Regions from separate parts of the Corynebacterium tuberculostearicum genome, predicted to be linked through region 1. Evidence: predicted binding sites of a transcription regulator. Region 1 holds the regulator's gene; the other holds the start of a gene.
What was found. Region 1 encodes LexA, which represses DNA repair genes until DNA is damaged. Its sites were predicted from a motif close to CGAACANNTGTTCG; they were not measured.
Positions count from the first base shown of each region.

Region 2: a site for LexA is predicted at 2,008-2,021, ahead of I6J28_RS03390 (HNH endonuclease signature motif containing protein). Genes of this name have one in related genera too.

Region 1 covers NZ_CP069791.1:1,483,942-1,487,360, forward strand. The annotation lists gene ptsP (phosphoenolpyruvate--protein phosphotransferase) at 1-364, shown strand, start outside; gene I6J28_RS07145 (DeoR/GlpR family DNA-binding transcription regulator) at 386-1,168, opposite strand; gene lexA (transcriptional repressor LexA) at 1,528-2,232, opposite strand; gene nrdR (transcriptional regulator NrdR) at 2,964-3,419, shown strand, end outside; gene hrpA (ATP-dependent RNA helicase HrpA) at 3,419-3,419, opposite strand, start outside.
Region 2 covers NZ_CP069791.1:664,591-668,009, reverse strand. The annotation lists gene I6J28_RS03395 (NAD-dependent succinate-semialdehyde dehydrogenase) at 1-752, opposite strand, end outside; gene I6J28_RS03390 (HNH endonuclease signature motif containing protein) at 774-1,919, opposite strand; gene I6J28_RS03385 (alpha/beta hydrolase) at 2,079-3,092, opposite strand; gene I6J28_RS03380 (hypothetical protein) at 3,230-3,419, opposite strand, start outside.

The sequences.
Region 1 (3,419 bases):
CAATGACCTGACTCAGTACACGATGGCTGCGGACCGCCTGTCGCCACAGCTGGCCTACCTGACCGACCCGTGGCAGCCGGCTGTGCTGCGGCTCATTCAGCACACCTGCATCGTGGGCCAGGCCAATAACGTTGCGGTAGGCGTGTGCGGTGAGGCGGCAGCCGACCCGATGTTGGCCTGCGTGCTTACCGGCTTGGGCGTAAATTCGCTATCCGCAGCGTCGACCGCAGTTGCGGGCGTCGGCGCGCAGCTGGCAGAGGTTACCCTGGAACAGTGCCAGCAGCTTTCCGAGGTGGCGCTGGATGCGGAAAGCCCTGACGCTGCCCGTACCGCAGTGGTCGAGCGCATGGAGTCCTTCGCCTAAAGTTGGCGAAGGATCGGGGGACTATTCGCTGGCGAGCACGACCTCAATCTCGCGTTCGCGCAGCGCCTCCACGAAGGAATCGGGGGCAGCGGCGTCAGTGATGACGACGTCGATATCGGCGGCAGAGGCGAAACTTACCAAGTAATCATTGCCCAGCTTGCTGGAGTCACACATGACCACAACCTTGTGGGCATTGGTGACGAAAGCGGATTTGATGGCTGCCTCTTGGGAGTCGGCCGTCGACAAGCCATGATCCAGGGTTAGGGCATTGGTACCGATAAATGCGACGTCGGCACGCATCAGCGCTAGGGTGCGCAGTGCGGTATCGCCAACGACGGCCTGGGTAATCGCGCGAACCGTACCGCCAAGTAGCTGGACGTCTGGCACACCGTTGCTTGCTAGCGACAGAGCAATAGGCAAGCTATTGGAGACAATATTGAACTGCGCTTGCGGGTATTGCTGTCCAATGAGCTCCGCGAACGCGTTAATGGTGGTGCCTGCGTCCAAGAAAATGCTGCCGCCGCCGTGGGGGAGAAAGTCGAGGGCCGCGCGGGCGATGGCTGCTTTTGCACCGGAGGCGGACCGCTGGCGGGTATCCAAGGTAAGCTCCGCGGTTTGAAAGGTTTGGGAGGCTACCGCGCCGCCGTGCACGCGATGGACGACGCCCTCACGATCAAGCACGGCAAGGTCGCGCCGAATGGTCTCGGCCGTAACTTCGAAGCGTTCTGAGAGCTCAGTGACGTTGACGCGGCCTTCAACGGCGGTGAGGGAAGCAATTTGGCGACGCCGCTCTTCTGCGTACATGATTCCTCCTTGAATCTAGAGACATCGCGTCATGTAGTGGGGGTAAAAGTTGCCACTTTATGCGGAAATGAAAATCCGGCGATGTTGTTTTGCTTAGTCCATTGTCTCAAAAATCGGGAATAAACGGACTAAAGCAAAAATTTGCACGGCTGCATTCTATACCCGGTGCGCTGAAGTACCTGGTCAGAGGTAAAAGTGGGAAAGTGGGATTTTCGTCTCTTTTGGCGTCCGGGTCCGAAATGGAGCCAAAATGGGGGTGGCAGGCAACAGGCCGCGTCAACGAAGGGTGTACATAGATAGACCCCGCGAGGGCCACGCTTGGCCCTTGCGGGGGTATAGAATCTGCGTCAGATGTGTGGTTAAAGCTTGCGGAATACCGATACAACCTTGCCCATGATTTCCGCATCATCGCCGTTGATGGGAGCGTAGGCCTCATTGTGAGGAAGTAGCCACACACCGGAGGAATCGCGGTGGAACTCCTTGACGGTAGCTTCAGATCCTTCGAGCAGGGCGGCCACGAACTCGCCCTCTTCTGCAACTGACTGGGAGCGAATGATTACCCAGTCGCCGTCAAGGATGCCGGCATCCTGCATCGAGTCGCCGACTACTTGCAGCATATAAAGGTCGCCGCCACCGACCACCTCGTCAGGCATTGGGAAGTATGTGTCGACGTTTTCCTCTGCGGTAATGGGTGCTCCCGCAGCGATACGGCCGACCACAGGAATGTAGGAAACCGCACCTGCCTCTGCGGGAACCTGCTGTTCGGGCTTAGCCGGTTTGCGGCCCGGCTTCTTGGCGCCATCGTCGGTATTTAGGTGTCGAACATCTACGGCTCGTGGCTTATTTGGGTCACGACGCAAGAAGCCCTTTTCTTCCAATTGCTTTAGCTGGTAGGCAACAGAGGAGGTGGACTGCAGGCCTGCTGCGTCACCAATTTCGCGAATGCTTGGTGGGTAACCACGCAACATAACGGCGTCACTAATGACATTGAGGATGCGTCGCTGGCGGTCAGATAGGGAGGCGTAGTCGGTCTTCTCGGTGGTCTTCTTTGGCTTGCGGCCCATTGCTGGCTCCTCGGAGGGGATCGGGTGGATTTATCGGTGGTCTATTAGCTGGCGGCGCTGAAAAGTTGCCACACGTCATTTGTAGCACGAAAAGTACAGATGTTCGAGATTTGCTCGTTGGGGTGGACAAGCATTCGAACCGATGCTATAAATCGAACGTACCAACTAAATCGAACATTATGGCGACTGGTTTCCGGTGTGTGTCGTATGGGGCGCCTACGGTGGGTTCAGTCGTCGAAAGGAAAGTCATGTCTCTGCTGATCAATTCTCGCAATAACCTGGTAACTCGCAACGCTACGGAACCTGTAGTGGTGCCTTCTGCATCCGTATGGGATGTGGAGCGTGGCTACGGTTCTGCGGTCCGCGGTACTGCAAACTCTCGGTATGTTCGAACTCTACGTGTGGAAGATCGCACGACCTATCGTTCGAACCGCACGGCGGCCGGAGGCTCTGGGAACAGATCGAATATGGTCCGAAACAGCGTGGGTGAGTCGAACACAGGTAACTACGCATTGGGCGCAGTGTTTGGTGTAGCGGTCTTTGTGGGCACTTTGCTAGGAGGACTAGCTGGTGCTGAAGGAAACAGTGCACCGCAACCGCCGGCTTCTAATGTGCAACAAGTAGAGGCTGCAGTAACACGCTAGGGGGACCGGTGGGGGCGAAGCCCGGTGGTCGCACGGAATTGAAGGTGAGTAAACTACTGGCGTACCAACGTCAGTGAAAGGACCACTGTGTATTGCCCCTTTTGTCACAATGAGCAATCCCGCGTCATCGACTCGCGTGTGGTCGATGCTGGAGCGTCGATTCGTCGCCGGCGCGAGTGTGCTTCGTGCAAGGGGCGCTTTACCACGGTCGAGAAGGCCGTGTTGCTTGTGGTGAAGAGAAACGGTCTGGCCGAGCCTTTCAGCAGAGATAAATTGATTCGCGGTGTGCGCCGTGCCTGCCAGGGTCGAGATGTAAGCGACGATGCCCTGAAGAAGCTGGCGCAAGAAGTTGAGGAGACGGTGCGCAGTCATGGCTCCTCGCAGGTCAACGCGAACGAGATTGGTTTGGCCATCCTGGAACCACTGCGGGACCTTGATGAAGTGGCCTATCTGCGCTTCGCCTCCGTGTATAAATCCTTTGAAAGCGCAGATGACTTTGAATCCGAGATTCGCCTGATGCGAAGGCGCGATCGCGAGGACTTT
Region 2 (3,419 bases), 820 kb from region 1:
TTGTACTGATCCAGGACCCACTCCAGGTTCTCATCATCAATAACCAGGAACGGGTCGTTGCCGCCTAGCTCCAGCACGGACTTCTTGTAGTTTTCACCGGCGGTCTTGGCCACGGCAGCACCTGCGCCCTCCGAGCCGGTCAGCGAAACACCCTTGATACGCTTATCCGCTACAAAGGCATCCATCTGGGAACCGGAAGCGTAGATGTTGATGTACGCGTCCTTCGGCAGACCAGCCTCTTCCAGGATGTCCTGGCATGCCTGGGAAGACAGCGGGCAGATGGAAGCGTGCTTGAGCACAATGGTGTTACCCAGCAGCAGGTTAGGCGCCGCGAAGCGGGCTACCTGGTAGTACGGGAAGTTCCACGGCATGATGCCCAGCAGTGGACCGATCGGCTCCTTGCGCACTACGGTCTTGTCGGCATTCTGTGCCGGCAGGTACTCGTCGGCAAGCAGCTCGTGCGCGTGCTCGGAGTAGTAGCGGTAAATATCGGCAACAATCTGTACCTCGGCCTTGGCCCAACGGGTCAGCTTGCCCATCTCGCGGCCGATGTGATCTGCTAACTCATCAATGCGCTCTTCATAAAGGTCAGCTGCGCGGGACAAAACCGCAGCACGCTCCTCGATGCGAGTGCTACGCCATGCCTCGTAGGCCGCGGTGGAGCGGTCTAGGATGTCATCGCGCTGCGAATCATCGATACGTTCAAACTGGTCTTCACTCTTGCCTGTGTTTGGATTCTCAATAGCGAACATGCGCCCCTGTATAGTCCCAACTCACATACCTTGCAATGAACCCCTCCTGAGCTTGAGGAATCGCTCCCACGTCAGTTTCCAATGAATACTCCGGGGCGCCAATGGACCTGCCGCTCGATCCACCTCATAAGTGCCATCCTCAAACATCCAGACAATATCTCCGGTAAACGGGTCCATGATGTATCGCACCCGACCATCCGTCTTCACGTTATGGTGATGCTGACACAAGCTCACCAGATTTCCCACACTGGTAGGTCCTTTGTCGCCGTACTCCACGCGATGATCCAATTGACAATAGTGTGCTGGCATCGAGCACCCTGGCCACCGGCAGGTCGCGTCCCGTCCCTGCACCCAGGCGCGGATTTCTTCTGAGGGAACATACTTTTCGACGTCCTCGGCGGTAAGAGTTCGCACCGCAGAGTCATGGGCCAGGTCCTCCCCCAGATCGCACCATCCTGCGCTAGGAATGAAGACGCGGGAAGGATCCTCCCCGGTGCGATAGGTGTTAATCACCACCTTGGTACTAGTGCGGTTGAAGATCAGACTTTCCAGCGCCTCCGCCGTTGAAACCCCCTCTTGTGCTGCCGCTTTATCAATATGTCTAGAAATTGCCGCCGCAGTGGCCTTATCTGTCTTCAACACAATCGTGGCCTGTCCACCCGAATAGGACACCGACACTGCGCGCTCGATCTGCGCCGATAAATCTGGCTTCAGCAGCCCATCAATGAATCCACGCAGGAAATTTCGGATTTCCGATTCCGTCGGCACGTGTTGTCCCGGGTCTTTGGGCGTGAGGAAATCTGCCAAGGCCGCATCAACTAGTTGGATCTGCGCTTCGTCCTCGCCGAGGGGACGCAATTCCACGTCAATAACTTGGAGTCGCGGAAGGTCCAAAATCCAGTGTTCCGTTTGCACTGCGGTAGTAAGCGGCAGTTCGCGCATCCGAAAGTGGGCTTGGATTGCACTTGATACCCGCCATCGCGAAAGACCGAGTCTCTTGGACAAAACGGCCAGTGTGCAATCAACGTCGTCTTCTAACTGTGGCAGCACTGCCTGGAACAGTTGCCATGATTGAATTCTTTGCACCATGGCCATGACACACACGGTGTCTTCCATGTCATTGGTAGAAAAATACGCCTGTTTTGGTGGTGCGGTAGCAGTAGTCACGAAAGCTCCCCCTCTGAATAATTTCGCACACCCAATCGAACTGACACGCCTAGATTAGCGCAATGCCGAGACGCCCGCAATAGTTAGACGTATATTTGTTCGATACCCTTCGCAAAAGAAAATCCCCTTTCCTTAAGAAAGGGGATTCGGCCGCAAGAATTACCAAGCGTTCATGACGTTAAGCACCTGTGGCTTAGAGCGGTTGAGCTGGTAGCCGAACTGCTCCCAGTTGTGCAGACCCTGTGCCGGGTAGTCCACGGTCGGGTTCAGGCCCTGCAGGCGAGCGGCACCCTCCCACACGCGGGTGGTGATATTCGAGCCGAACTCGAGCGCGGCACCGGCGGCCTGGTGCTCCGGAAGGTAGTGGCTATCGCCGGCGCCTGGGACACCAGAAGCTGCGGAGATGTACAGGTTGGTATTGCGCAACTTCGGAATAAGCAGCAGCGGATCGTTCTGGAAACGCTTCGGGTTAAACAGGGAACCGTACATAGCGTTGATGTTGAATCCGCCCGCATCCAGCATGGCAAAGCGCATCATGGTCTGAGCGCCTGGGACCGTGGTGGTCAGGAAGCCGGAGTAGGACAGCGCCTGACGGAACTGGTTCGGGTGCTTTGCAGCCAGGGTCAGGGCGGCACCGGCGCCCATGGACAGGCCAGCAATGGAGTTGTTGTTGCGGGCAACACCGAAGTTGCGCTCCAAGTAGCCAGGAAGCTCGCTGGTCAGGAAGGTCTCCCACTTGTAGTTGACCGGATTTTCCAGGTCATAGGTAGCAGGACCCTGCCAGTCAGCGTAGAAGGAAGCAGCACCACCGACGGGCATAGCGAGGGTGATGTTGTGCGGCTCGTAGGTCTTGGCAGCATTAACGTCATTTACCCATGCGTTAGTGCGATCGGTGGCACGCAGGCCATCTAGCAGGTAGAGGGCAGCATTGCCGCCGCGCTTTGCCGGCTGAACCTGCACCGGGATGGTGCGGCCCATAGCCTGGGACCATACGTCGCAACGCTGGACCCACCAGCCAACCTTGTCCCACTCACACGTACCAGTGGCGTCACGGCGCAGCCAGTCGCGGTTGGCTGCCTCTGCCGGCTGGGAACCTGCCACGACGGCCAGGCCCAAAGCTACGGCAACTGCCATGATGACTGAAAGGACGCGACCCTTGATGGATGCAGTCATCTTTCTCCTTCAAACTACTCGGTGATTGTCACTAAGTTCTATCGTCCGGAACCTGTATACCGTTAACGTCACGGATCGATAACAATGTCACAGAATAGTGTAACTTAGGTTCCCCCTAAAGTCTGCATCTAAAGGAATTAGCGCAGGTAGTCAGAGGGATCAGAAGAAAAAGTGAGGGTCCGACCATCGGTCAGAGAGAATTTAATATTTTTCCAGAAACGGTCCCAAGTTAGGGGTTCCCTGTATGTGGCGAAGAGTTTCTGAAAATCGGCGTCGGCAAGCGCGGCGCGAGCCTTGGCCGCCTCGTACTTATCAATCCACGCCGGG